3 regions of the Bradyrhizobium sp. 137 genome follow, and region 3 is predicted to be linked to each of the others. Evidence: riboswitches for the same ligand, from Rfam matches in the RefSeq annotation. Region 3 holds a riboswitch; each other region holds the start of a gene.
The links. A riboswitch is a leader RNA that binds a small molecule or an ion and turns the genes downstream of it on or off. The one in region 3 is predicted to bind cobalamin.

Region 1 (9,892 bases), on a different contig from region 3:
CGATGGCCCCTAAGCTCATCAGGTTCGCACTGACCTTCGTCTCGACCTTGCCGGTGACGGTCATCGCCATCGACAGCGGGATGACGCAGGCTGTCACCAGCGCCGCGCGAAAATTGCCGAGGATCAGGAACAGCACGATGATGACGAGGATCGCGCCCTCGACGAGGTTTGTTTCGACCGTCTTGATCGTCGCCTCGACCAGATGCGTCCGATCGTACACCGCTCGCGCAACCACGCCCTCCGGAAGAGACTTGGCGATGTCTCCCAGCTTGGCGGCCACCCGTTGAGCCACCGCCCGGCCGTTCTCGCCGATCAGCAGCATGGCGGTGCCGAGCACCGTCTCCTGGCCGTTGAGGGTCGCGGCGCCTGTGCGGAGGTCCTTGCCTTCGGTGACTTGCGCCACGTCCTTGACCCGGACCGGCACGCCGCCGCGCGAGCCGATGACGATGTCCTCGATCTCCGCGATATTGGCGACCTGCCCCGGAGTCCGGACCAGGTATTGCTCGCCGTTGTTCTCGATGTAGCCGGCGCCGACATTGGCGTTGTTGGCGGCCAGCGCGGTCATCACGTCGCGGAAGCCGAGCTTATAGGCCATGAGCTTGCCGGGATCCGGCAGCACGTGGAATTGGCGCTCGAACCCACCGATGGTGTTGACCTCGATGACGCCGGGAACGTTGCGGAGCTGCGGCTTGATGATCCAGTCCTGGATCGTGCGCAGGTCGCTTGGGGTGAATTCCTTGCCGCCCGGCGCCTTGGCGCCCTGTTTCGCTTCGACCGTATAGAGGTAGATTTCGCCGAGGCCAGTGGCGATCGGCCCCATCGCGACTTCGACGCCGGCGGGAAGCTGGTCCTTGACCTGTTGGATACGCTCGTTGACGAGCTGGCGGGCGAAGTAGATGTCGGTCCCGTCCCGAAAGACGACCGTGACCTGGCTCAGGCCGTAGCGCGACAGGGACCGGGTGTATTCGAGCTTGGGCAGGCCACCCATCGCCGTCTCCACCGGAAACGTGATGCGCTGCTCGGTTTCCAGCGGCGAATATCCCGGAGCCTGCGTGTTGATCTGGACCTGCACGTTCGTGATGTCAGGCACGGCGTCGATCGGCAGCCGAGTGAAGTTCCAACCACCGAAGGTCAGAAGCCCGAGCACGAAGAGGATCACCAGCCAGCGCTGGCGGATGGAGAACTCGATGAGGCGCTCAATCATGCTCTGCCTCTCCCTTGCCCATCTCGGCCTTCACGACGAACGAGTTTTCGGCGACATACTTCTCGCCCGGCGATATGCCTGCACGGACTTCCACGAACTTCTGGTCGGAATCCCCGAGCTCGACGGGGCGTGCTTCGAGCTTGTCGTCGTCTTCCCGCACGAACACGACCGTCTTGTTCTCGAAGGTTTGGATCGCGCCCGCCTGCACCGCGACCGGCACCTTCCGCTCGGCAAGGACCAAACGAGCGGTCACGAACAGGCCCGGCCGCAGCCGTCCGTCGGGGTTCGGCAAGATCACCCGCGCGATGGCCGTCTGCGTTTCGCTTGCCCCGACGGGCGCAAGATAGGAGATCTTGCCCTTGATGTCGCTTGCGGCGTCGTCGGGATCGATCAGCACCTCGTCGCCGATCCGGACGCGCCTGAGATCCTGACGATAGATCGAAAGATCGACCCAGATCGTTGAAAGGTCCGCCACGACGAAGGCCGGCTTCTGCTCGGACACGTATTCGCCGAGCGAAATCTGCCGGTCGATCACGGTGCCGGCGATCGGCGCCTTGAGATCGTACACGGTGAGGCTTTGGTTGCTTTCGATCGAGGCCAGCAGGTCGTCCTTGGCGACCACGTCCCCGATTCGCCTCTTGATGCCGCGCGCGATGCCGGGAAAGCGCGGAGTGACCTGGACCACGGTCTCCTGGTTGGCGCGCAGCACGCCGTTGAAAGACAGGGTGTCCGTCAGGGTAGCCGGTCCGGCTTCGGCGAACGTCGCGCCGGCAGCCGCAAGCTTGACGTCGCTGATCACGATGCGGTCGGCGCCGTGCTCGTCCTTCTCCACGTGCTGGTTGCCGCCCTTGTCCTCCTTGGCTTCGCCGCCTTCATGCTTTTCGGCATGCTGCGTCGCGGCGGGAGCATCGGCCGGCATGAGCCAGCGATAACCGAACGCGCCGGCGGCGGCCGCGGCTACGGCCAGGATGAATGCGCTGGAAGTTCTCATCGTGCGCTCTCCCGCGCCAGAACGAAGGGATTGCCGACGAGCCCTTCGATGGTCGCAACGGCGACATGGTAGTTCTGCAACGCCTCCTGCTCGCGCAGGCGCGCCTGGGTGACGTTGGCCTGGGCATCCAGCACTTCGAGCAGAGAGAAGCGTCCGGCGCCGTAGCCCTGCTCGATCTCGTTGGCGGCAGCTTGGGCCTTGGGAATGCCGGAATCGCGCAGAATAGCGAGCTCCCCCAGCGAGCCCTGCACGGTATCGTAGGCCCGCCCCGCGACGACTAGGAGGGTGTTGCGGTTCGCCTCGCGCTCGGATCGCGTTTTGGCCAGGCTTTCCTGGGCCGACAGGATATTGCCCTGGTTCTGATCGAACACCGGGATCGGGACCGACAGGGTCAGCCGGACCGCGTCGTCGTTGGTTTCGTTGAAATGCCGCCAGCCGGCGGCGAGACGGACGTCCGGGTAAGGCTTCAGCCGCGCCAGAAGAAGTTCGGCATTGCGCTGGGCGTAGACTGCATTCCACCTCACCAATTGCGGGTTCGCGTCGATGGCCGCGATCACTGCCTGGAACGACGGCGCCCGAGCGGTAGCATCCAGACGTCCGGAGACGCTGGCGAACTTCGGTGAGGTCTCCCCTATGAGCACCCCTAACTCGCGACGGGCGCTGGACAGGCTGGCTTTGGTGCGCTCGCGATCGGCCTTCACCAGGGCGGCGGCGACTTCGTCTCGGCAGGCGACGACGCGCCGGCGTCCACGCTGCGCTGGAGCAAGGGCGTCAGACGCTCGAGCGCGGCGACCTGCTCGTCCAGGATCTGGATGCGCCGCTGCAGCCCGAGCACGTTCAGGAACGCGATCGCCGTCTCGGCAAGGATCTGCAGGCGCACCGCCTTGCGTTCGATCGTGGCTCCTTCCACACCTGCCTGCCCGGCGGCGATGCGGGCCTCGCGCTTCCCGAAGAGCTCGAAGAGCTGGCTGATCTGCAGCGTCGTCTCGGCCGACTTGGTGCCGCGGTAGATACCGGATCCGAAAGAATTGTCCTGTTCGTAGGACAGTTCCGGATTGAGCCGTGCCCCCGCCTGGATGCGCTGGCCGGCGGCGATCCCGACGTCGCGCTCGGCGGCCGTCAGACGCGGACTGGTCGCGAGCGCGCGCTGCAGCGCCGCTCCGAGGTTGAGGGTCTGCGAATGCGACACCGCGCAACCAGGGACTGACCAGCAACGCCGTCGCGCACGCGAAACGCGTGACGCACTTTGGAAACATGGTGAAAACCTGACGAAAGACGGATCTAGGGCGCGATGCGCCCAGCGGTCATTTCAGGTCAGGAATTTCGGGGGCGGTGGGTCGATTCCGGGCGGCAGACCGCGCCGAACGACCTGCAGCGTGGGTACGATCTCTATCGGGCGCATCACGGCTACCGCTGCAATCACTGGGGCCGGAACGGAGACGGAGAAGCAGCCGTGACAGTGATGGTCGGCCAAAGCGCCCTTGTCGGAATGGCCGATGCCCTTGTCGGCGAAGGAGACGACAACATTGGGCGACGAATTTGTGACATCCAGATCGCACACGCCGTGAAGCACGCCGGCGATCAGGTAGGTCGCGATCACAAATATGGTCATCGCACCGCGCAGCGAGCGCGGCAGGATACGGCCAAATCTGAAGGAAAGGGTCACTCGGGGTTCCGATCGATCGGGCGATGACCAGTACCATGCACTAGGCCGGGGTGTCGATCCGCAACAGTGTTAACATCCTTATGATCCGGGAACCGGGGGCTCAAGTCACGGGAGGGAACGCTTGACGGAATAGGCGGCAGCTCTGAGCTCCAGCTGCCTCGCGCACGGCAAGGGTGCCAAATAGTCCGAGAGGCTCGCGCGAAGCGTGGATCGATGCTGCATGCTCCCTCCTGTCGTGTATCGTGTCTGCTTGATGAAGTCGGCGATGCGGTCGGCCACGTCTTCCGCGGAAGAAATGATGTTGACCCGGCCGCCGCTCGAATCGACGGCGGTCCACTCAGGTCGATCCAGCGCCCGATCGTTCTACGTCGACAATGGAAAGCAGTTGCCGCTTTGGAAGGACTTGCCTCATTTCACGTACTGGCTGATCCCGATAGCTGTCGGGGTACCGTTCATCGTTCGTTCACTTCTATGGGCCCCGTTAGCGCGAGCTCGCGGCGGAATTCCCACGTGATTAGGGCAAGAGCGACGGCGCAGCAATTGAGGTCCGGACCCCAACGCCGATCGCGTTATCCTCGCGCGAAAGCCCGTGCACTCATCGGCACACGCAGGAAATCGGCAAACTACCCGCAGCAAGCTCCCTTGCCATTCTCTTGGATCGGTGGGCAAGGCACGGTGCCATAGGAGCAGAACACGCAGCAATTGCCCGATTTAGGCTTCAGCCGGGTGCCGCATCCGCGGCAATCGTAAAAGAATTGGCAAGCGTCGGTCGGCATCGTCTCAATGGATCGATGGCCGCATGACGGGCAAATGAGAGTGGATTCGACGTGCATGCCCTCTAACGTAGCATCGCGCGAGCCAGTTTCCAACGATCATCGCCTGGTTGATCCCGGAGGGCACCTTAACGGCAACGATACGAAGGATACGTGCGGAGCTTTGAACGGCATTGGAGTTGTCACCGACGTCGAACGTAGTGTGCGTCGTGATCGCGACCTCGTCGGCCTGTGCGCAAGCAGTAGACCTCACCACGCTCACCGCTGCAACCAATTCATAAGGGATCGACGCGTGATCTGACATGCCATCTCCCGCGGTGTCGAATCCTCGACTTGGCCTGATGATCGGCGCCACGCGCTGACTTCTGCCGCAGCGAAACATCCAATTGACAGCCGTTTGCAAATAAAACTAGGGTGACAACGACGGTTCTCCTTCGGGAGATCAATAGGGAATACGGTGCGGGGATCCCCCAACGCCGTGGCTGCCCCCGCAACTGTAAGCGGTGAGCCTTCGCCAAACGCCACTGGGCCTGCGGACCTGGGAAGGCGGCGAGAGGTAACGACCCGCGAGCCAGGAGACCTGCCGTCAGTCGTGGTCACACGCGAGCACATTGGGCGGGGTGTCCTGGTGGGTGTTGGGGCTGCCTTCTTCTTGAGGCAGCGGCCAAGCTGCGTTCGCGGTGACGTGCCACGTTATCGCGAGTCTGTTGATGACCTCCCGTACAATCTTCGCGCCGCGGTATCGCCGCGCGATTCTGCGCTCAGCTGCATTCTCCTGCCTGGTTTTGTCGACCGACGGCTGGGCACAGTCCGAAAGGACGGTCCAGACGCTCGACCCCGTTGTGGTGCAGTCGCCGGCAACGTCGCCGAGGGCCCAAAGCACCCGACGCAGTTCTGCGACCGCCAGCGCCGCGCGTTTGCGCCAGCAGCGCAACATAGCTGTCAATACCGGTACACAGGTTGCCGCGCCGACTGGTCCTGTCTTCGCCGCACCGACGCTCAACCTCACCGGCGCGAGCACGGCCGGCAGCCGGCTCGGCCTGACGCGACTGCAGACGCCAGCCAGCGTGGAGGTGATCTCCGCTGAAACCATCGCCGAACGCGGCCAGCAGAACATCCTCGACGCGGTGACGCAAAACGCCACCGGCTTCACGGCGAGCCCGGCACCGGGCAATGGCGGCGTCTCGTTCAATACCCGCGGCTTCACGGGCCTTGGCTCCGTCATGACGCTGTATGACGGCACCCAGCTCTATATCGGCGCCGGGACGGTGGCCTTTCCGTTCGACACCTGGTCGACCGAGCGCATCGAGGTGCTGCGCGGCCCTGCGTCGGTGATGTACGGCGCGGGCGCGGTCGGCGGCGCCATCAACGTGGTTTCAAAACTGCCATTGTGGGTCCCTCGCAATCAGGCCGAGATGTCGCTGGACAGCAACATGACCCGGCGAATTGCGGTGGACAGTGGCGGTCCGGTCAGCAAGGACGTCGCCTATCGGATCACCGCCTCCGGCAACATGTCGGATGGCTGGGTCGATCGCGACGACACCTCGAACGTCGCGCTTCATGCCGTGATCCAGATCAAGCAGAACGACGACGTCACCTGGACACTGTCCACGGACTACGGTGACCGCAACCCGTCGCGCTACTTCGGCACGCCGCTGATCAACGGCAGGCTCGATGAATCTCTCCGCTTCAAGAATTACAACGTCAGCGACAGCCACATCCGCTACCAGGATAGCTGGAACCAGGTGAAAACTGAATGGCAGGTGGCCGATGGAATTTCGGTTCAGAACACGCTTTACTATCTGAACTCCAAGCGACATTGGAAGGACGTCGAAAGCTACGCCTATAACCCCGCCACCGGCCTGATCAACCGCAGCAGCTATATCGAGATTTTTCACGATCAGCAGCAGGTCGGCAATCGCATGGATGCGAAATTCCGCGGACATGTCCTTGGCATGGCCAATGAGTTCGTCGCAGGTTTCGACGTCAACAGCATCAATTTTACCCACACCAACAATTCACCTTACGGCGGCTCGTCGTCCGTCAACCCATTCAGTTTCGCTCCAGGCATATTCAACAGCCCGAATCCCACAGTTCCCGGCTATGGCAGCGTAACCAACCAGTACGCGCTGTTTGCCGAGAACAGGCTGTCGGTCACCGAGCAACTGTCCTTGATTGCCGGCATACGTCAGGATGAACCGACAATCGCGCGCACCGACTATGTCTCGCCCGCCAACAGCTTCGAGAAATCGTTCTCTTCGACGACCTGGCGCGCCGGCGCCGTCTATGCACCGGTCAAGGATCTCGCTTTCTATGCCCAATATGCCACCGCGGCCGACCCGGTCGGAGGGCTCGTCTCACTGTCCTCCGCAAACAAGAACTTCGACCTGGCGACCGGCAAGCAAGTCGAAATCGGTGTCAAGCAATCGTTCTGGGGCGGCCGCGGCGAATGGACCCTGGCCGGCTATGAGATCGTGAAGAACAACCTGCTGGCACGCGATCCCAACATTCCGTCGCTGACCGTCCAGGTCGGCCAGCAGTCATCGCGCGGCGTCGAAGCGTCAGTCGGTTTCCTGCTCGATCATTGCTTGCGCATAGATGCCAATACCGCCTTCCTGCGCGCGAAATACGATGACTTCGTGCAGGCGGTGGGCGGCGGAAGCGTGAACTATGCCGGCAACGTACCGGTCAATGTGCCGCAGAACGTCTCCAATATCTGGGCGACCTGGGCCTTCGCACCGAACTGGTCGGCCAACGCAGGCGTGCAGATCGTCGGCAAGACCTATGCCGACAACGCCAACACGGTGACGCGCCCGGCCTACAACATTGTCAATGCCGGCGTGCAGTGGAAGCCCGACCTCAACACCACCGTGTCGTTCCGCATCTACAATCTCTTCGACGAGATCTACACGACGTCGGGCGGCACTACTCAGTGGCTGCTCGGCATGCCACGCACGGCGCAGCTCGCGGTCAACGTGAAGTTCTGAGCGTGTCACGGACCCTCAAACGCACACTCCGGCGGTGGCTGTACATCGGCCACCGCTGGGTCGGTATCGTCACCTGCCTGTTCTTCGCCATGTGGTTCATCTCCGGCGTGGTGATGATGTACGTGGCTTTTCCCGGCCTTTCCGACAAGGAAAGGCTGGCAGCGCTCCCTGATGTCCAATGGGAGAAGGTGGCGCTGTCGCCGGACGACGTGATGAAAGCCGCAGGCGCGACGCGCTATCCGCGCGACCTCCGGCTTTCGATGCTGGCCGACGAGCCGGTGTATCGGATCACCGGCTGGGACGGCAAGCGACAGGCGATCTCTGCAGCCGATGGCCGGATCATCACCGGCGTCTCCGAACAGCAGGCGCTCGCGGTCGCACAACATCATCCCGCGAGCAGATCACCGCAACTCGAAGACATCATCGATCGCGACCAATGGAGCGTAACGGCCCGTTACGATCCGCTGCGGCCGCTTTACCTCATTGCGCTCGGCGACGATGCGGGTACCAGGCTCTATGTCTCCTCGCGCTCCGGCGAGATCGCGCTCGACACCAACCACACCGAACGGGTCTGGAACTGCCTCGGCTCGATCCCGCACTGGATCTATCCGACCGTGCTGCGCAAAGATGGGCCGCTGTGGCGGCTGGTCGTGCTCTGGATCTCCGGTATCTGCCTGATCATCGGCGTCACCGGCATCTGGATCGGGATCCTTCGCGTACGCCTGAAGCGGCGCTATGCCAGCGGCAGGATCACGCCTTATCGTGGCTGGATGGCCTGGCACCACGTCACCGGCCTGATCGCGGGTATCTTCGTGCTGACCTGGACGTTCTCCGGTTGGCTTTCGCTCAATCCCGGCGAATATTTCGCAAGCCGCAACATGACGCGCGAGGTGCTGCAACGCTATGCTGGCCATGATACGCCGACGATTGCGACGAAGCTGCCAACACCGCAATCCGCCGCCGTCGAAGTGCGCTTTGTCTGGCTTAATGGCAGCCCGATGATGATCGCCGCATCGCGTGATGGCACGCAAAGACCGCTGGATGTGACGTCGGGCCAATTCGCAACGCTTCCGCAGGATCGCCTCTGGACTGCCGCAACAAAATTGCTGCCGCAAGCGCGCGTCGTGGAACGGTCAATCCTGAGGGAATACGATGCCTATTGGTATGCCCATCATCAGGACCGCGAATTGCCGGTGCTGCGCGCCGTGTTTGATGATGACGCGAAAACATGGTTTCACATCAGCCCCGTCACGGGCGACATCGTTGGCCGCGTGGACAGCGGCCGTCGCACATATCGATGGCTGTTCAACGCGCTGCACAGTTTCGATTTTCGGTTACTGCTGATGTATCCCCCGGCCTGGGACATTGTGGTGTGGCTGCTCTCGATCCTTGGGACCATCGTCTCGGTGAGCGGTGTCGTTGTCGGCTGGCGCTATCTGAGGTACTTTCGTGTCGTCGAAGCGCCCGGCCGCTGCTGCCGCCGGTGGTTCCGCAGAGGTCAAGTGCTACGCCTGGAACGGCGCGGGCGATAGCCCCTCGGGTGGCTGAGCTTGCAACGTGCTACGGACTGGACCTGCGACCAGAGCCTCGTAGTGTGCACCGGCGGCAGGGCCGAGGCGGATCTGGTCCGCAAATGCGCTCTCCTTGTACGGTAATAAGTCGCTTGCCCTGGGCGATGTGCCGAGATGGACCGAATAATGGAGGCCGACCGGCCGACGTAGCCGACGCCAAGATGTTGCTCGCAAACTTCTGTGCCACTGAAAGCCAACACACTCAGCACCGAGACCGCATTTTGGCGAGAGATAGAAAATTAACCGGGCTCCGCTTCTCCGATCAAGCTGCCACAGAGGTCTTCCTTGCTGCTCCGGCGGCCACTCCTTCGGCGTGATCAGAACTTGCCGCTCTGTCAGCCTGGCCGCGCACTGCCTTCGTACATGAAGGTCATCGGCTTCGGTCCCGCTATGTAGCCGGTCTCGATCCGGTCGATCCGGAATCCCGCATCCTCGATCATGGAGCGGATCGGGCGGTTGAGGTGACAGCCGCCGCTGATGTGCCGCCATGGCGGCGTCAAACGGTCCTGCCACCAACGCACGCTTAGACTAGGCGCCAGGCCATGCTCGGCGAACAGGAGCTTGCCGCCGGGGCGGAGCACCCGGCGCATCTCGGCAAGCGCTACGGCAGCCTGCGGAACGCTGCACAAGGTCCAGGTGGTCACGATGCTGTCGACGGTGCCATCGTCGAGCGGAATGGCTTCGGCGGAAGCGTCGACGA
Region 2 (9,892 bases), on a different contig from region 3:
ATATTTGTAGCTCTTGAAGGCCTCGAGCAATTCCATCTTAGAACGGGACGTCTCGATTGAAATGACGTCAGCATCCATTGCTGCGATCGCATCGATGATTTCGTTGAACTCGGAATAGCACATGTGGGTATGGATCTGAGTTCCGTCGGCGACAGCGGACGAGCAAACGCGGAAGCTGTCCACTGCCCAATCGAGATAGTTCCTCCACTGCGATTTGCGTAGCGGCAATCCCTCCCGCAACGCAGCCTCGTCGATCTGGATCATGGTCGCTCCAGCCGCCTCAAGATCGATCACCTCATCTCGGATCGCAAGAGCGATCTGACGGCATGTCTCGCTCCGCGAGATGTCGTCGCGGACAAACGACCAGTTCAGGATCGTCACCGGTCCGGTCAGCATAGCCTTGACGGGTTTCTTGGTCAGAGACTGCGCGAAGCGCCACCATTCAACGGTCATCGGCTTCGGCCGGGAGACATCTCCGAACAGGATAGGCGGACGAACGTACCGCGACCCATAAGACTGAACCCAGCCGTGCTTGGTGAAAGCGAATCCCAACAGCTGCTCGGCAAAGTATTGAACCATGTCATTGCGCTCGAACTCACCGTGTACGAGCACGTCCAGGCCGATATCTTCCTGCCACTGCACGGTACGGGCTGTCTCCGCTTTCAGAAGCTGCTCGTACTGCGCGTCATTCAGCGCTCCCCGCGCATGAGCCGCACGCGCATTCCGGACGTCGACCGTTTGCGGGAAGGACCCGATGGTTGTCGTTGGAAACATCGGCAATGCGAACGCGACCCGCTGGACGTCGGCACGCTGGGTGAACGCACTGCGACGGCGACGCATGCTATCGTCGATCGCGGCCATTCGTCCGGCGACATTCGCATTGTGGATCTCGGGCGATGTTTCGCGGGTCACGGCTGCGTCCTCGGAAAGCGCAAGTTCATCGGCCACCTCGGCAGCATGGCCGGCCAGCGCTTTGCCCAATATCGAAAGTTCCTTGAACTTCTGAACTGAGAACGCCAGCCACGTCTTCAGATTGGGATCGAGATCGGTCTCTAGCTCAATGTCGATCGGAACATGAAGCAGCGAGCAGGAAGGAGCAATCTGAACACGGTCCCTGCCCAGCTTTTTGACCAAAGGGGCAAGTTGGTCGAGCAGCGCCGCAAGATTGGAGCGCCAGACGTTGCGACCATCAACCACGCCTAGCGAGACCACGAGATCTCTGCGGGCTGTGGCGACAATTGCGTCCAACTGGTCGGGTGCCCGAACCAGATCGACATGAAGCCCGGCAACGGGCAAGGCAAGGGCTGTTTCAAGATTGTCGCCGATAGCGCCGAAATAAGTGGCCAGCATGATTTTAAGGGCCGGCACAACCTTTGCGAAATGAGCATAGGCCCGGCGGACAGCCGCCCGCGACGCTTCGTCGATGTCCATCACCAGGCATGGCTCGTCGAGCTGAACCCATTCAGCACCGCACGAGGCTAGTTCGCGGAGCACATCGACATAGACTGGGAGGAGCCTATCAAGCAGCGACAGCGGATTGAATGCGGGATTTGCGCTTTTGCCGAGCTTCAGGAAAGTGACTGGGCCAACTAGGACGGGGCGCGTTTGGTAGCCGAGGCTTTTTGCCTCCTCATATTCCTCGATCGGCTTTCGAGAGGAATACTTAAAGATCTGATCCTGGTGAAATTCCGGCACCATGTAGTGGTAGTTGGTATCGAACCACTTCGTCATTTCCTGTGCGGCTACGCCTGGCCCATGCTGAGTGTGATCACCGTCCTGAGCGCCACGTGCCATGGCGAAGTAGGTCTTGAGCGACACAGGACCTTCGGTCCAGCCGTAGACGTCGGGAATGGCTCCGACCATTACGCTGGTATCGAGCACCTGGTCGTAGAGCGAGAAGTCATTCGAAGGAATGACCGTCACACCGCAGGATTTCTGCCGTGCCCAATTAGCGGCACGAAGTCCACTCCCCGCCTCGAGGAGCTCGGCTTCGCTGGAGTTTCCCGCCCAGTAGCTCTCGAGCGCGAACTTGAGTTCGCGTCGTGGGCCGATGCGTGACGTCCCCAATGTGGCAACGGGAAGCGCAAGAATAGACATAGATCAGACCCCATAATTGGGGCAAAGGCCATGGCGGACGCATGCAGCGAATATCGCGTGAGCGACAGCTGTTGGCGCACACCGGGACACCCCGCCCGTGGACGATATATTGTCGAGGCAGGTCTCCTGGCTCGCGGGTCGTCGCTGCTGTCCGGCCTTCCCGAAGCCGCATGGCTTCAGTGACTTCGTTGGACAGCGGCTCGCCGCTTACAGTTGCGGGGGCAGCGCCGGCATTGCACCGGCTTCCCTCTTAGCTCCGGATCAAACGAAATCCGAAGACCACGACGGCTGGCATTAGACGCACGAGGATCGATCCGTCAACCTACTAAGTGTTGCCGCGATATTGCCCAAGCGATTGCCAGCTGTACCAGGTAGGGCACAACGGTCTTACTCCCGGCCTGGTAAAAACGCGTGGATCTGTGAAGCCTCCGCTTATGAATGCGTCCGCTCAACACCCTCTTGGCGTAGTCGTGAGCTAACGCGAGCAGAACGAACGCGCTGGGCGCTTCGACATCTGCGTGATCGCGACAAGCCTGGTCTTTTCCGTCAGCAGCTTCTCGAACTCGCCCGTGAGGAAGTTGCGATCATGCTCGGCCGACATCCGCTTGAACACAGCGCCATGAGGCTCCTTAGGAATTGCCAAGGCCGGGATTGCTCCATGATCGCACGGATGATCAGGTCGGACTGCCTGTGTTCGGCGGACCCCGCGACGAGCCGCGAGCTCGATCGCCTCCGTGGCGTTGGTCAAGATGATCTCCTCGGTGCGCCAAGCACTTACGTGCTGAGCGACTTTGGCGCGCCTTCGTTGTTTCCGTCGCCGCTGGCGAGTAGTGCAGCCTGGACGTTGGCCTGCGCAACATCGCAGGAACAGTTCCGGACCTCAGGATGCACGCTGACTTGCGAAACTGGAGTAAGCGGCGAGAGCGGGGGCGGCGGGGATCCTGCTATGACCCTAGGCTCATGCACGCGTGCATGGTGACCACGGCCAAGCGGATGCCGAGCTTCTCGCACGTCTTCAGGATCTCCGGACCGATCTCGTCGCATCGAGACCGTCTCTTCGGCTTCGAAGTGACGTAGCTTTAGATATCCTGCAGAGCCCTTCGAGGGCTTCTCGGAGTCGATCGGCGCCTTAAGGTCATAACGATGTTGATCGACCTCGATCCGCCCCACGCGGTCGGCGGCCTCCACAAGCGCGACATCTACTACTTCGTTCGCGAAATCGAGCGGTGAAGCCTTCTGGACGCGGGCTGCTTATGCTGTCTTAGACGGGACACAGGTGTCAGGCACCGGACAGACCACCGCACATTGCGGCGTGTCGGAATGGCCCTCGCACTCCGTGCACTTTTTGACATCGATAACGTAAATGTCGCGCTTGAGGCTGATCGCCGCGTTGGGACACTCGAACTCACATGCCCCACAAACGGTGCATTGCGAAGCGACGATCTTGTAAGCCATGCCTTCCGACTCCTTAGGCGAGCGATGCCATTGGCGATCCCTTTCAAATGCCGTGCCAAGGACAGACGCGCTCAATGATGGGCAATTTGCCCAAAGGTGCTGTCCCGGGTCTGAGACCATGCTACATCTGCGACAGCAACGGGCCACTCAATTTCAAGCTATGCGAGCCCTCAGGCCCTACTCCGAGAGCCAGTCGCGACTCGACCGCTGGGACCTTCCGTCGTTTGTCTGGCATGGCAGCGCGGGGCCAAGCGACGCTCGACGATTCCGAAACCGGCGGCGCGACTAAAAGCCGCGAGCCGACGCACGTCTACGCCGGATCTCGGCAAACCTCCGGTCACACACCCTGACTGGAGGTTTTGTGCAAGCCTCGCTCACGGCTGCAACGTTAACTCCGCTTTAATTGCAGTCAGCCGCATGCCTGGTGCCGAGTAGGCATGGCGGCGCGGGCGAGCGCTGGTACGCTTTGCCTGGCTCTGCTCAGCCACTCCTCATGCAACTATTTTGGACGAAGTGGAACAGGGCTGAAAGATGACTGTGCAAATTGCTTCAGCGGCATGGCCTTTCCGAACAGATGGCCCTGCGCAAGGTCGAAGCCGAGTTCGGTCACAGCGATCAGGTCGGCGTGGCTCTCCACACCTGCGGCGACGGTGCGCACGCTGTACTCTTTGGCTATATCGACGATATGGCGGCACACCGTTCGCTTCAGGGGTCCATTTCCGCAACCGGCGACGTACTGCCGGTCCACTTTTAATTTCATGAACGGGAATTTTTCCATCCCCATCAGCTGCGGCCAATTGGCGCCGACATTGTCGATTGCAAGGCCAATGTTGTGAAAGCGAACCTCACGCGCGACCTCAATCAGGAGATCTAGGTTCTGGATCGCTTCCTCGCTATCGATTTCAATCGTCAAGCCGCCGAAAGCGGGGTGCGACGGCATGCGCTGACAGAGATCGCGTACCGCTTGCGGGTCAATCAGGAATGCTGCCGGGAGATTGATGGAGAGATCGATCGAAGTTTGCTGCTCCAGAAGATACTGCCAATCCTTGATCGCGCGGTCGATCACGAACCGCGACAACTCCCTAAAATGCGGATCGTGAGCCTCCGCGATGAAATAGGCCGGTGGAACAACGCCCCAGGTCGGGTGCCGCATTCGCACAAGCGCCTCGGCGCCGCGGCGGCTGAGGGTACACGCGTCAAACTTCGGCTCATACCAGAGCTCAAGCCAGCCAGCGTGTAAGGCTTCCCCGACATGGACCGCGGGACGGGGCGCCGGCTCTCTGGGCAAGAGCATGGCGACCCGATCGCGCAGCGTCTCGGCTGCAAACGGCGTCCTCAGCGGCGGCAGCATATCAAGTCCATACTCGCCCCCGACCTGCTGCACTGCCGTCATGATGATCGACTCGCGGGCGCCGAACGCCAGCACTCCGCCTGCAAATCCTTCGCGTACGAGTATCTCGAGCAATCGTCCAGGCTCGATGCGATCCGAGCCAATGCCGAGCAGGATCAGATCAGGGAAGTCCGTGCCGAGTACGTGAGACAGCTCGTCAGCAGTCCCGCATTCGCTGATAACAAACCCCATATCCTCCAGCACATCCCGAAGAAAGGCGCGCAGATGCCGCTTGCCGACGGCCACGCACGCTCGCGGCCGCACCTTACGCTGTCCGAAGATTACAGGTTTTCCTCCGACTAGTTCGGCCTGCCCATGCTCCATTGCAACCACTCCCGTTCCGTGACGGTCCCTTAAACGAGGAGGGAAGGTAAACAAGCTGTGCTTGCCATTATCTTTCGATTCTTCGAGGTAAGCTTAAGATAGTGCATTAGCGTGCAAAATCTTTCGCGATGTTGTTCAGACGATTTTGTCGGGCGCACGCGTATGATACCTCTCCCGCCTCGCGCAACTTTGTACGAGTGACGCACACGAGTGTGGGGAATCTCACCTTCGGACGCGCCGAGCTGATGCGCCCTATGGCACGGCAATTACCATGCCGCAAGATCTACTGAATCGAGTCGCTCGTGAGTGATGATCGGAAATCACTCTTACGAAATGTTTGATCTTCATGGCCCGCCTGCCCACGCGCGAATGTGCCGTCTCGTGGACTTCCTTTCCAATCGAAGGAAGTCCATCATGAGTTCGCAGCAGGTCAAGCCGCAGTCGATTCTGAGAACGGCAACAGCTTGCACTTACCTCACCTCTGTTGCTGATAGCGAGTGCGGACGTCCTATTCCCTATCGAGCTTGATAGTTGCTCTCAGTTGCGTTTTCTGTATCCTTCTGAAGCATGGATATCCTCAAGAGGGACTGGAGGGACTAACTGACGGGTGTTCGTGTTGTCGCTGAAGCGCAAGGCCTGCCCCACGGGGGCACGGCTTTGCGCAAAGCGTGCCAGGAGATGAGAACGCGATCGCAGAAGCCGTCGAAAAGCTACTTTCTGAATTAGGTGGCCCCGGACCAGAGTTCAGCCTTGAAGGCGCGAAGCAGGCTGCTTTGCGCCTGATTCAGGATCCCGAAGAGGCTTCATTTTTGTCATCGAGGAACAAGCCACCCGGCAGATTGTAGGGGTCGCTGCCACCTCGGCCGTACGGGCCGTGAGAGCAGCCGGAGCGTACGATGTGCTTCAGGAGCTATGGATTTCTCGCGACTTCCGAAGCTCTGACCACGGTCGGCATCTGCTCGAGGCGGTACATTCGGAGGCGAAGCGCCGAGGCTGGCAGATGATTGAGGTTGCGTTGCCCCCGATGGCTATCCAGCTTTACAACGGGTACGCCGTTTCTACGAGGAGAGGGGATTATCGGGTTGGAGGATTGCGCGCGCGCAAGAGGCTATGACAGTGCGTCGCGGCCGAGGATGATCGAGAACCTCGACGCTGATGCGGTGCTTACTCCTACTGCGAGCGGATTACCTCTTCGACCTTCTTGGCGGGTATCAGCCATCAAATCGTTCTTCATGGTGCGAAGCGATACCATGGTCTTCTCAAGGCTCGTGGACCGCGAGCCGAAACCTGCCCGGCTAAAAGGCGCGGAGCCAGGTCGGCGATGGCCCGTTGCGGGCGAAGCCAGACCCAGCCTTACAAACGATAGCCGAGTCGTTCTTTCGTGCTTCCCACACAATGCGACTTACTGACGCTAGTTTCGGATCACCGCACACAAATGCGATCCATTCGTCGCCAAGTACAATGCCTCGGCAACTGGCAAGCCAATCATCTACCGGGCTCCTTCCTGCATCTCGATACGGTGGACCGTCGCGTAAAAGGATTCGGTACCACCTTGTCACTCCTGCTGGCGAACGTTCAAGGAAAGTGAGCGAGATCAGCCCTCAACACTGATCCGGTAGAGGATTCCGTAATGAGCAATGTGCCGTTTGCCGCCTCCAATACGAGGTTCGTGCAGGTCGCCCCAGCGCAGGACTTGATGCGGGGGATCGTTTCGCCGTTCGGCGCCATGACGAAGACGTGGCCGAGGGAAGCGCGCGCGATAAAGAGCCGCCCTTTTTGATCCATCGTCAGCCCGTCAGGACCCCGGTCCCGAAGAATAAGCTGAATCCCACCTTCCCAACCCCGCCGTCACGCATCAGCGGCACGCGCCAGATACTGTTGTCGCGCGTCATTGCAACGAGCAACACGGCCTCGTCGGGACTGAGCACCAGCCCGTTCGGGCTTGACCCGTTCGAAATCAGGCAATCGAGCCGGCCGTCAGAACACAGTCGGAACACCCGGCCGGTCGGATCGTGCAATCCAGTTTGCCCCTGATCGGTGAAATAGATGTCGCCGCTGGTCGCGATATGCAGGTCGTTGCAGCCTCTGAAGGACTCGGAATCGCGGTGCCCCAGAAGCAGGCTGATAGTATCCCGCTGCGGATCGAGCTCCATGAGGCCATTCATGTAATCGGCCACCAGCACCCGGCCATCAGGTGCGATCTTCAGACCATTCGGCCAGCCGTCATATTCGATTATCAGAGACCAGATGCCGTCGCACGAAATCCGGAAAATGCGGCCGAAGGGGATATCGACGACGTAGAGATTCCCGGACTTGTCGAACGACGGCCCCTCGATGAAACAATCCACCGGATCGCCCCACGGTTGGCATCCGCCCATTTCGAGGAAACACCAGGGCGACGAAATTCCGCCGGCATCGACGAGAACACGCGGGTTTCAACCAGCTGAGGCGGCTTGTCGAGATACATCATGACGCGCCTCCCAGCGTGCGGCGCCGCTGTCCCTCATATTTGTAGCCAAACTGCTTGGGCATCGGCCCCTTGTTACGATCCTTGCGCCTGGTCTGTTCCCAGGCGTGGGCCAGGATTCCGACCGCGCGCGACAGGCAGAAGACGCCGCGCGCCAGCGGAGGCGCGAAGCCGAGCTCGCCATAAATGACCGCGGTCGCGCCATCAATGTTCACTGGGATGAGTTTGCCGTTGCGCTGCTGCATCACGCGCTCGATCGCGCGGGCGGCCTTGGCATAGTCGCCGCTGACACTGCCCTCAGCACCTGCCTCATCCACCAGCGCCAATAGCGGTGCCGCGCGCGGGTCGACCGGATGAAACCGGTGGCCGAAGCCGGGCAGATATTTGCCGCGCCTTGCGGTGAAATGGTCGATTGCGGCGGCCGCGGCCTCGCCGATCTCTAGGCCATCGCGCCTCCGCAGCACATCTTCGTAGAGTTCGACCGCCTGCTCCCCTGCTCCGCCGTGCACGTCATCGAGTGTATTGATCGCGGAGGCCATCGCACCGTTCAGGGGCAGCCCGCAGCTCACCGCCATTTGCGCAATTGCGATGGAGGGCGCGTGCGGACCGTGGTCAACGGACGCGACCAGCGCAGCTTGCAGCAGCCGCTCCTGCGCTGGCGTCGGCAGATCGCCGCGCAACATCAGCCAGATCATGGCGGGAAAGGAAATCCGGCCGATCAAATCTTCGATTGGATAACCCCGATAGGCGATGCGACCGGGCGCGATGTCGCAGATGGAGGTTCGCCACCAACGGGCCGCTTGCTGTCGCAATTCTTCTTCGCTCATCTCCGGTTCCGCCCCTTCAACCTGCCGATTGCCAACCGCCGCAAGCCGTCGAATATCATGATATTGGTCCGTCCGCGGCCACGCGGACGGGCAGGAAATCAGCCCCTCCTTGCTTTGGTGTCCCGACGGCCCGGCTTGAGACCAGTTGCTCGACCTCCGCATACGAATAGCCGAGCCGCTGCAACCATCGCTCGGTGTCTGCTCCGAGCGTCGCAGGTGGTGAAGGCACCGAAAACTCCTCATCCAGCCGGAACCCCGGCCGCGTGATTCGTAACGGCTGCGCACCGTCTTGTTCTGGGGCCAAAGTCTCGACGAATCCGCGCTCGAGGAGCTGTGGCTGCTGCAAAACTTGCGAGACCGTCAGCACGCAGCCTGCGGGGACTCCAGCCAGATTCATTTGGGCCTCCCATTCGTCAGCGGGCTTGCAACCCAACGCCTTGTTCAACTCCGTGTTCAGCGCTGCGCGATTGACCTTGCGCATCTCGCGCCCAGCAAAGCGTGGATCCGTCTTCAGGTCCGGTCGGCCAATCAGGTCGCATAGGGCTTGGTACTGCTTCTGCTCGTTGGCGGAAATGTTCAGCGGGCCTGTTGCGGTGCGGAACGTGCCGGAGGGAGCCGCGGTGAAGTTCTCGTTGCCGATGGGTTGCGGCTCGACACCAGCGTTCAGGTGGTTGGAGACGACCCATCCCATCGCTGCGACGGTGGCTTCGAGCAGGGACACGTCAATGAACCGACCGCGGCCGCTATGCCGCTGGTCGACCAGAGCCGCGGCGATGGCAAAGGCAGCAGTCAGTCCCGCAATCGTGTCGGAGATCGGAAAGCCCGTGCGCAGGGGAGCCGAGGCCATATCGCCAGTGACGCTCATGGCACCAGACAGACCCTGAACGATCTGGTCATAGGCAGGACGGGCGGACCACGGCCCGCTCTGCCCAAAGCCGGAGATCGCGCAGTACACCAGACGCGGGTTCTGCCTGCTGAGCACATCAAAGCCTAGGCTAAGCCGTTCCATCACCCTCGGCCGGAAGTTTTCGAGCACCACATCTGCTTCCTTGACGAGCCGCAAGAATACCTCGCGGCCCGATTCCGACTTCAAGTCCAGCGCCACGGATTGCTTGCCGGCGTTCACCGCGACAAAAGAGAGGCCCTGCAGGCGCTCTGCCCTTTGCGGATCGGCGCCGAGGCGCCGCGCGAGGTCGCCGCCGTTCGGATTTTCGACTTTGATGACCTCCGCGCCAAGACGCGCGAGATGATAACCGCAGAACGGACCGGCCAACACGTTCGACAGGTCCAGGACGCGGATGCCGGTGAGCGGCAGAGACATCTGAAGAAGCC
Region 3 (9,892 bases):
CGCGGCGAGACCGAACCTGCCTCCGTGATGGCTGCGCTGCAGCCCGGACATTATCCGCAGGGCGCCATGGTCGGGGTCGCATTCGGGCAGATGCTGCATACGACGCTGCATGAATTCGCCGGTTGCGGACATGCTCTGCGCATGACGCCATGGCGGATGGTCTTGAGCGAGGGCAAGCGTGCGATGCCGAACGGGGCGGGTCTCATCACCGAACCCTACGATCCCGCGCTGCGCGTCATCGCCTGCAGCGGCGCCCCACGCTGCCGCGAGGCGCATGCCGACACCCGCGCGCTCGCCGCCGCGCTCGCGCCGCGCATTGCACCCGATACGCGGCTTCATGTCTCTGGCTGCGCCAAGGGCTGTGCGCATTCCGGCGCCACCGCGGTGACGCTGGTTGCGACCGGTGCCGGATTCGATCTCGTGCGCGGTGGATCGGCCCGCGATGAGCCCGCTCTGCGCGGCCTGAACCGCGATGACATCGTCAGCGATCCCTCCATTCTGGTGGGAGGGCACTGATGCCGCACAGTTACGAGACCGACGGCGCGGCGATCTACCGGCAGTCCTTTGCGACCATCCGCGCCGAGGCTGATCTTGCGCGCTTCTCGCCGGACGAGGAGCAGGTCGTGGTGCGGATGATCCACGCCGCCGGCATGGTCGGCCTTGAGGCGCATATCCGCTTCACGCCCGGCATGGTGGCCGCTGCGCGCGCGGCCTTGCAGAATGGCGCGTCGATCCTGTGCGACGCGCGCATGGTCTCGGAAGGAATCACGCGCGCAAGACTTCCTGCGGCCAACCCGATCATCTGCACACTCGGTGATGCCACCGTGCCGGCGCTGGCGCAGTCCATGCGCAACACGCGCTCGGCTGCGGCGCTGGAGCTGTGGAGGCCACATCTGGGCGGCGCGATCATCGCGATCGGCAATGCGCCGACTGCGTTGTTTCATCTCCTCAACATGCTGGAGGACCGCGACTGCCCGCGGCCCGCGGCGATCATCGGCTGTCCGGTCGGCTTCGTCGGTGCCGCCGAATCCAAGGCCGCGCTGATGGCCGATCCGCCGGCACCTGCGCTGACGGTCGAAGGCCGCCTCGGCGGTTCCGCGATCACGGTTGCCGCCGTGAACGCGCTGGCGAGCGGGAGCGAATAGTCATGGGACGCATCATCTGCTGCGGTCTCGGCCCCGGCGATCCCGATTTGATGAGCGTGCGCGCCGACCGCATGGTGCGCGGTGCCAGGCACGTCGCCTATTTCCGCAAGAAGGGAAGGCCGGGTCAGGCGCGCCGCATCGTCGAGGGCATGCTTGCTGCCGACATCACCGAATACCCCATGGAATATCCCGTTACGACCGAGATCGCCTTCGACAGCCCCGGCTATGTCCATCTGCTCGCCGGCTTCTATGACGAATGGGCCGAGCGCCTGGCGCGGCTTTCGCGCGCGGTCGACGTCGTCGTGCTCTGCGAGGGTGATCCCTACTTCTACGGCTCTTTCATGCATCTGCATACGCGCCTGCAAGGCCGCGTCGAGATCGAGGTGATCGCGGGCATTCCCGGCATGGTCGGCTGCTGGAACGGCGTGGGACAGCCGATTGCGCTCGGCGACGATGTGACGACGGTGCTGATGGGGACGCTTGGCGAAGACGAACTCGAGCGGCGCATGCGCAATTCCGATGCACTCATCATCATGAAGACCGGCCGCAATCTTGCAAAGGTGCGCCGCGCGCTTGCATCCGCCGGACGGCTGGACGATGCCTGGCTGGTCGAGCGCGGCACCATGCCCGGCGAGCGCATCGCGCGGCTCGCCGAGGTCGATGCCGCCGATTGTCCCTATTTCGCGATCGTGCTGGTGCACGGCAAGGGCCGGCACCTGGACGCCGCCGAATGACGGGCACGCTGACTATCGCAGGGCTCGGCCCTGGCAGCGACGCGCTGGTGACGCCGGAAGTCTCCGCCGCGCTCGCGGCCGCGACCGACATTCTCGGCTATGCGCCTTATGTCGCCCGCGTCCCGCCGCGACCGGGGCTTGCACTGCACCCGTCGGACAATCGCGAAGAGCTGCAGCGCGCAAGCGAAGCCTTGCGGCTTGCCTCGGAAGGCGGCCAGGTGGTCGTCGTCTCCTCCGGTGATCCCGGTGTGTTCGCGATGGCCTCTGCCGTGTTCGAGGCGCTCGAGCAGGCACCGCAATGGCGGGAGCTGCCTATTCGCGTGCTGCCCGGCATCACCGCCATGCTGGCGGCGGCTGCCCGCGCCGGCGCGCCGCTCGGCCATGATTTCTGTGCGATCAATCTCTCCGACAATCTGAAGCCCTGGGCGGTGATCGAGAAGCGCCTGCGGCTTGCGGCGGAGGCCGATTTTGTCATTGCGATGTACAATCCGCGTTCGGCGAGCCGCGCGGAGGGATTTGGCCGCGCGCTTGCGGTGCTGAAGGAGTCCGGTTGCGGCGAGCGCCTGATGATCTTTGCCCGCTCGATCAGCGCGCCCGATGAAAAGATCGAGACCGTCGCTCTGAACGAAGCGACACCCGAGATGGCCGACATGCGCACGCTGGTGATCGTGGGCAATTCGCAGACCCGCCGCGTCGGCCGCTGGGTCTATGCGCCGAGGCAGGTCCGATGACCGAGCCACTGCATGACCTCGGAAACGCTCTCCACCCGCAACCGCTCGGGCAGGTTTGGTCGCGAGATCATGATCACGGGCAGGCCGAGCATGCGGGCCGCATCGATCTTGGCGCGCGCACCGTCTCCGCCGGAATTACGGGCAACGATCCAAGTGATCCCGCGCTCCCGCATCATCTCCAGCTCGCTATGAAGCGTGAACGGCCCGCGCGACACGATCACGTGGGCCGGAAAGGGCAGGGTTGTTTCGGGGGGATCGACGAAACGCAGCGTGTAGCGATGCTGCGGCGTCATCGCAAATGGCGCGATGTGTTGGCGGCCGATGGCGAGGAACACTTTGGCCGGCCTTTCGGGCAGCGTTGCGACGGCGGCGTTGACGTCGACGACCTCGATCCAGTTGTCGCCAGGCGCTTTGGTCCAGGGCGCTCGCTCCAGCGCAATCAATGGCGTGCCCGTCTCCGCGCAGGCTTCGACCGCATTGCGGCTCATCTCCGCCGCGAATGGGTGGGTCGCGTCGACCACATGCGTGATGCCTTCATGACGAAGGTATTCGGCAAGCCTGCCCACGCCGCCGAAGCCGCCGATGCGGGTCGGCAGCGGCTGATCGGCAGGCGCGCGGGTGCGACCGCCATAGGAATAGACGGCCTTGATGCCCGCGCGCGCGATCGCCGCAGCCAGCAGGCTCGCATCGGCTGTTCCGCCCAGAACGAGGGCGCGCATCATGGCTGATCCCTGGCTGACCATCATCGGTATCGGCGAAGATGGCCTTGCCGGGCTGTCCGAAGCAAGCCGAAAGGCGCTTGCCAAGGCAGAAACCGTCTTCGGCGGCGAGCGCCATCTCGCGCTTGCGCAAGTTGGCAGCCGCGGCCGTCCGTGGCCGGTGCCGTTCGATGCAGATATCGTGCTGAGCTGCCGCGGCCGGCCGACGGTGGTGCTCGCCTCAGGCGATCCGTTCTGGCATGGCGCCGGCGCAAGTCTTGCCGACAAGCTGCAGGCTGGCGAGTGGATTGCGCACTCCGCGCCGTCGACGTTCTCGCTCGTCGCTGCGCGGCTCGGCTGGCGTCTGGAATCCGTGATCTGTCTTGGACTTCACGCTGCGCCATTCGAACGTCTCGTGCAGCATCTGGCGCGCGGGGCGCGGATCATCTGTCTCGTGCGTAATGGCAAAGCGGCCGGCGATCTCGCGAACTGGCTGACCGAGCGCGGCTGGGGCCCTTCCGCATTCTGGACTCTCGCCGCGCTTGGCGGGCCGAATGAAAGCGTCAGAGAGTATCGCGCTGAGAGCTTTACGCGCGCTTCGTCCGGAAATCTCACTGCGGTTGCGCTGGAGACGAAGGGAGGGCAGGGGCTGTCTCGCGGTTCGGGCCTGCCGGACGATCTCTTCGCTCACGACGGCCAGATCACCAAGCGGCCGATGCGCGCCTTTGCGCTCTCGGCGCTGGCGCCGTGTCCCGGCAGGACGCTGTGGGACATCGGCGCCGGTTCGGGCTCGATCTCGATCGAGTGGGCGCTGTGCGGCGGAACGGCGGTGGCCATTGAGGCGCGTGATGATCGGGCTGCCAACATCCGCAGCAACGCGGCCGCGTTCGGACTGGAGCATCGGATCAAGGTCATCGCGGGCGAAGCACCCGATGCTGTGACAGCGCTGGACGCGCCGGACGCTGTCTTCGTCGGCGGCGGCCTCGATGGCGCGATGTTTGACGCCATCTGGTCGCGGCTGGCGCCTGGGGCGCGGCTCGTCGCGCATGCGGTGACGCTGGAGACAGAGGCGCTGCTCGGCGAGCTGCATCAGCGCCACGGCGGCGAGCTGATGCGCGTCGAGATCGCGCATGCAAGTCCACTCGGTCGCTACCGCTCCTGGGAAGCGGCGCGGCCGGTGGTGCAATGGAGTGTGGTCCGATGAAAGTTGCCGGGCTCGGATTCAAGAACGACGTGACGCTGGCTTCACTGCGCGAGGCGCTGCTGGCGGCCGGCGGTCCCGAAGGCCTTGCGGCAGTGGCGACCGTCAGCGACAAGGCCGAGGCCGAAGCGCTGAAGCAGCTCGCGCGTGAATGCGGCGTGCCGATCAAGGCGGTTCCGGTGCACATGCTCGCGGGCATCGACACGCCGACGCAATCGGAGTTCATCGCGGAAAAGTTCGGCACGGGATCGGTTGCCGAAGCCGCGGCGCTCGCAGTGGCCGGCCCTCGCGCGCGGCTGATTGCGACACGCGTTGTCTCGCAGGATCGCACCGCGACCGCCGCGATTGCGGAAGGAGACGGCTTATGACCGTGCATTTCATCGGGGCCGGCCCGGGCGCGCCCGATTTGCTGACGTTGCGCGGCCGCGACCTGATCGCCGCCTCTCCGCTGTGTCTCTATGCCGGCTCGCTTGTGCCGGAGGGTGTGCTGGCGCATTGCCCGCCGGGCGCGCGGATCGTCAACACCGCGCCGCTGTCGCTCGACGAGATCATCGCCGAGATCGCCGCCGCGCATGCGGGCGGCAAAGACGTCGCCCGTCTGCATTCCGGCGATCTCTCGATCTGGTCGGCGATGGGCGAGCAGCTCCGCCGCCTGCGCGCGCTCGGCATCCCCTATTCGGTCACGCCGGGCGTGCCGTCCTTCTCGGCTGCTGCCGCTGCGCTGGAGGCCGAGCTGACGCTACCGGGCCTTGCCCAGACCGTGGTGCTGACGCGCACGCCGGGCCGGGCCAGCGCCATGCCCGAGGGCGAGAAGCTTGCCGCATTCGCCGCGACCGGCGCGGTGCTCGCGATCCACCTGTCGATCCACCTGCTCGACAAGCTCATCGCCGAGCTGACGCCGCATTACGGCGCAGACTGCCCGGTCGCGATCGTCTGGCGCGCGAGCTGGCCGGACCAGCGCATCGTGCGCGCCACACTGGCAACGCTCGATGCGGCTGTAGGCAGCGAGATGGAGCGCACCGGGCTGGTCCTGGTCGGCAGGACGCTGAATGCCACGGATTTTGACGAGAGCCGCCTCTATGCCGCCGACTATGATCGCCGCTATCGGCCGGTTGGCGCCGAGCCCCGCTTCCCGGAGGCGCCCTGATGGCGGCAGGTCTCGTCATCTCCGCACCGGCCTCAGGCGTCGGCAAGACCACGCTGACGCTGGCGCTCGCCCGCGCTTGGCGCAATCGCGGCTTGAACGTGCAGTGCTTCAAGAGCGGGCCCGACTATATCGATCCCGCCTTTCACGCTGCGGCGACGGGACGGGCCTCCGTCAATATCGATAGCTGGGCAATGGATCGCGGGGCGATCGCGCATCTCGTCAGCCGCGGCGCGGATGCCGACGTCGTGCTCGCGGAGGGCTCGATGGGCCTGTTCGACGGCGTCGCCGCGCGCGGCGTCTCCGGCACCGGCGCCACCGCAGACATCGCCGAGATGCTGGGCTGGCCCGTGCTGCTGGTGATCGATCCCTCTGGCCAAGCGCAGACCGCGGCAGCGATTGCCGCGGGCCTTCGCGACTACCGCCCTGGCGTGCGCCTTGCCGGCGTCGTGCTCAATCGTGTCGCCAGCCCACGCCACGAAGATCTCGTGCGTCGCGCGCTGAGAGACGCCGGCATCGCCGTGTTCGGCGTATTGCCACGCCATGCCGAGATTAGCCTGCCAAAGCGGCATCTCGGCCTGGTGCAGGCCGAGGAGCAGACCGGGATCGGCAAGCTGATCGACGAGGCCGCGCGCTTCGTTGCCGAGCATGTCGATCTCGATGCGGTGCTGCGGGCGGCCGCCAATTGGTCGCCGCAGGCAGCGAGCAATGATTTGAACGTCACGCCGCCCGGGCAGCGCATTGCGCTCGCCCGCGATGCGGCGTTCTCCTTCGTCTATCCGCACATGCTGGAGGCCTGGCGCGCGGCCGGCGCCGAGATCGTGCCGTTCTCGCCGCTGGCCGACGAATCGCCCGACGCGAGCGCCGATGTCTGCTGGCTGCCCGGCGGCTATCCCGAGCTTCATGCCGGCAAGATCGCGGCCAACGCACGCTTTCGCAGCGGCGTGCGGTCCTTCGCCGAGACACGGCCGGTCCACGGCGAATGCGGAGGCTATATGGTGCTAGGAACTGCTTTGACCGATGCCGATGGCGTGCGCCATGAGATGGCGGGGCTGCTCGGCCTGGAGACCAGCTTTGCCAAGCGCCGCATGCATCTGGGCTATCGTCTCGCCGAACTGGACACGCCGATGCCGGGGCACCGGGCAGGCGCACGCCTGCGCGGCCACGAGTTCCATTATTCGACGATCATCGCCCAGCCCGACACGCCGCTGGCCGTGGTCCACGATGCAACCGGCGCGGTCATTGCCGAGACCGGCTCGCGGCGGGGCCAAGCCACCGGCACGTTCTTCCATCTGATTGCGGAGGACCGGTGAGCGGTTTTGTCAGTTTCGTCTCCGCCGGCCCCGGCGACCCAGAACTCCTCACGGTGAAGGGGACTGCACGGCTGCGCGAGGCCGACGTCGTGCTCTATGATGATCTTGCCTCCGGCGCGATCCTCGATCTCGCCCGTCCCGGCGCCAATCTCGTCGCGGTGGGCAAACGGGCAGGGCGGCCCTCCACCAAGCAGCACCACGTCAACCGCCTTTTGGTTGACTACGCCGCAACTGGCGCGCGCGTGGTGCGGCTGAAGTCTGGCGACGCCGGCATTTTCGGCCGGCTCGAGGAGGAGCTCGAGACGCTGCGCGAGGCCGGCATCGGCTACGAGATCATTCCCGGCGTCACATCCGCCTGCGTCGCCGCCGCGCAAGCCGGCATCCCCCTGACCCGGCGCCACACCTCGCGGCGGGTGCAGTTCGTGACCGGGGCTGACGTCACCGGCGAACTGCCGCAAAACCTGAATTGGGTGGCGCTGGCAGATCCGGAGGCAACCACCGTGGTTTATATGGGCCGGCGCACCTTTCCGGCCCTTGCCGCAAAATTGATCGAGCATGGCCTGGCCGCAAATACGCCGGCGCTGTTTGCGGAATCTCTTGGCCGTTCCGACGAGCGGCTGGTCCGCACCACCATTGTCGAGCTTGCCGAGCAGCTTGCGCGCGGCGGCGCCGCTTCCACCGCCGCCGTCATCCTGTTCGGGGCGCTGGCAGGAGACGATCTGTCATGATGGCCGCGGCCGCCGTTCGCCCCTTGACGCCCGGCTCGCGAAAGGGGCACACAGGAGAGGCATGGTGCTCGACGCGGCGCAAAGCGCCGGAGCATAATCGGGAATGGGGGCGGGCGGACCCAGTTGCGGCGCCCAAATCCCCAGCCGCCCCCGCGACTGTAAGCGGTGAGGGGCTCCGATCAGCCACTGGGCCGCAAGGCTCGGGAAGGCCGGAGAACCCCAGTGAACCGCGAGCCAGGAGACCGGCCCTGCACGTTTTGAGGCCAAGGCCGTCGGGTGTGACGGCAGGAAGGATCTGAGCCATGCATATCGAACCCGGAATCGTGACGGGCGCCAAGCTCGTGTTGAGTTACGCAACCGGCATCGCCGCAGGCGGCGTTGCCTTGAAGCTCGCGGTCGACACCGTGCGCGAGCAGGGCATCGGCTCGTTCGCGACGCGCACGCTCGCCACCACCGGCCTCGTCTTCAGCTTCTTCCAGGTGCTGCCGCACTTCCCCGTCGGCGTCTCCGAGGTGCACTTCATCCTCGGCTCGACGCTGTTCCTGCTGTTCGGTGCTGCGCCCGCCGCCTTCGGCCTTGCGTTCGGCCTGCTGCTCCAGGGCGTCTTCTTCGTGCCGACCGACCTGCCGCAATACGGCATGAACATCACCACGCTCCTGGTGCCGCTGTTCGCGATTCAGGCGTTGGCCACGCGGATCATTCCGCGCAACACGGCTTACGTCGATCTGCAATACCGTCAGGCGCTGGCGCTCTCGACCGCCTATCAGTCCGGCATCGTCGCCTGGGTGGCGTTCTGGGCGCTCTATGGCTCCGGCTTCGGCGCGACCAACCTCGCCAACATCGCGGCGTTTGCGGCATCCTATGCGCTGGTCATCGTGATCGAACCGCTCGCCGATCTCGCGGTGCTGGCGCTGGCGAAGTCGCTGCGCGGTGTCACTGCGCCCGGCCTCGTCACGCCGCGCCTGCATAACGGCGCTTGAGAGACAAGCGAAGGGCGGCCGGTGCGGCCGCCCTTCGCGCTCGCGATGCTCACGCTTTCCCTGATAGGCATCGGTTGCGGCGATCCCGGGCAGCTCACGCGCGCCGCGGCCCGTGCCATCAACGCTGCCGACATCGTCCTGATCCCGCGCAAGGGGCCGGCGAAATCCGATCTGGCGGATCTCAGGCGGACGATCTGCGCGGACGTGCTCACCAGCGCGAGCACGCGCATCGCCGAGTTCGACTTGCCAGTGCGGGACACGACTGAGGCGGACTACCAAAAGGGCGTGGACGATTGGCACGATGCGGTGGCGGCAACCTGGTCGCAAACCATCGCAAATCATCTCGACGGCGAGGGCAAGGTCGCGCTGCTGATCTGGGGCGATCCTTCGCTGTACGATTCCTCGCTCCGCATTGCGCGGCGGCTCGATCCGTTACCGACGATCGAGGTCGTGCCCGGCATTACTTCGATCCAGGCGCTGTGCGCCGCGCATGCGCTGCCGCTCAACGACATCGGTGAGCCATTCCTGGTCACGACGGGGCGGCGCTTGCGCGAAGGCGGCTGGCCACAAGGAGTCGATACCATCGCGGTGATGCTCGACGGCGGCACGGCGTTCGAGTCGCTCGCTCCGGAAAGTCTGCAGATCTGGTGGGGTGCCTATCTCGGCATGCCCAACCAGATCGTCATGTCCGGCGCGTTGGCCGAAGTCGGCCCGCGCATCGTCGCACTTCGGCAGGAAGCGCGCGAGCGGCATGGCTGGATCATGGACAGCTACATTCTCAAGCGCACGCGTTAAGCGAGGCTGCATGCTCCCCGAATGGGTCTACCAAGAGTGTCCCGAAATCTCCGCGATGCACCGCGAGGCAGCGATCGCGCGGCAGACGCAGTTGACAAAACCGACCGGCGCGCTCGGCCGGCTTGAGCAACTGGCGATCGAGCTTGCGGGCCTGCAAGCGACGGAATCTCCTCGCGCCGCGCGCGTGCCGATCATCGTCTTCGCCGGCGATCACGGCATCGTTGCGCAGGGTGTGTCGGCCTATCCTCAAGCTGTGACCATCGCAATGATGGCGAATTTTGCGTCCGGTGGCGCCGCGATCTCAGTGCTGGCGCGTGAGCTTGGCTCCAGCCTGGAGGTGGTCGACGCCGGCACGCTGGCGCAGGAACAGATGGCGGGCGTCGTCACCGACAAGCCGCGGAGCGGCACGCGCGATTTCAGCGA

Region 1: it holds a riboswitch for cobalamin, as region 3 does, so the genes downstream of both, IVA78_RS11310 (TonB-dependent siderophore receptor) here and IVA78_RS12755 (energy-coupling factor ABC transporter permease) in region 3, are expected to answer to the same signal.
Region 2: it holds a riboswitch for cobalamin, as region 3 does, so the genes downstream of both, metE (5-methyltetrahydropteroyltriglutamate--homocysteine S-methyltransferase) here and IVA78_RS12755 (energy-coupling factor ABC transporter permease) in region 3, are expected to answer to the same signal.

Annotation. Positions count from the first base shown of each region.
Region 1 is NZ_JADPKU010000044.1:436,681-446,572, reverse strand. Features, by position in the region: gene IVA78_RS11335 (CusA/CzcA family heavy metal efflux RND transporter) at 1-1,204, opposite strand, end outside; gene ihpB (divalent metal ion exporter adaptor subunit IhpB) at 1,197-2,195, opposite strand; partial or broken gene ihpA (divalent metal ion exporter subunit IhpA) at 2,192-3,451, opposite strand; gene IVA78_RS11320 (hypothetical protein) at 3,505-3,861, opposite strand; gene IVA78_RS11315 (GDCCVxC domain-containing (seleno)protein) at 4,485-4,694, opposite strand; cobalamin riboswitch at 5,042-5,237, shown strand; gene IVA78_RS11310 (TonB-dependent siderophore receptor) at 5,345-7,621, shown strand; gene IVA78_RS11305 (PepSY domain-containing protein) at 7,624-9,153, shown strand; gene IVA78_RS11300 (class I SAM-dependent methyltransferase) at 9,528-9,892, opposite strand, start outside.
Region 2 is NZ_JADPKU010000116.1:8,513-18,404, forward strand. Features, by position in the region: gene metE (5-methyltetrahydropteroyltriglutamate--homocysteine S-methyltransferase) at 1-2,097, opposite strand, end outside; cobalamin riboswitch at 2,196-2,396, opposite strand; gene IVA78_RS29510 (aminotransferase class V-fold PLP-dependent enzyme) at 2,573-2,968, opposite strand; gene IVA78_RS29515 (4Fe-4S binding protein) at 3,349-3,552, opposite strand; gene IVA78_RS29520 (EAL domain-containing response regulator) at 4,052-5,266, opposite strand; partial or broken gene IVA78_RS29525 (SMP-30/gluconolactonase/LRE family protein) at 6,842-7,736, opposite strand; gene IVA78_RS29530 (citryl-CoA lyase) at 7,733-8,560, opposite strand; gene IVA78_RS29535 (CoA transferase) at 8,616-9,881, opposite strand.
Region 3 is NZ_JADPKU010000050.1:99,406-109,297, reverse strand. Features, by position in the region: gene cobG (precorrin-3B synthase) at 1-516, shown strand, start outside; gene IVA78_RS12800 (precorrin-8X methylmutase) at 516-1,145, shown strand; gene IVA78_RS12795 (precorrin-2 C(20)-methyltransferase) at 1,148-1,879, shown strand; gene cobJ (precorrin-3B C(17)-methyltransferase) at 1,876-2,610, shown strand; gene IVA78_RS12785 (cobalt-precorrin-6A reductase) at 2,586-3,332, opposite strand; gene cbiE (precorrin-6y C5,15-methyltransferase (decarboxylating) subunit CbiE) at 3,331-4,512, shown strand; gene IVA78_RS12775 (cobalamin biosynthesis protein) at 4,509-4,877, shown strand; gene cobM (precorrin-4 C(11)-methyltransferase) at 4,874-5,656, shown strand; gene IVA78_RS12765 (cobyrinate a,c-diamide synthase) at 5,656-6,966, shown strand; gene cobA (uroporphyrinogen-III C-methyltransferase) at 6,963-7,694, shown strand; cobalamin riboswitch at 7,740-7,960, shown strand; gene IVA78_RS12755 (energy-coupling factor ABC transporter permease) at 7,997-8,674, shown strand; gene cobF (precorrin-6A synthase (deacetylating)) at 8,720-9,469, shown strand; gene cobT (nicotinate-nucleotide--dimethylbenzimidazole phosphoribosyltransferase) at 9,480-9,892, shown strand, end outside.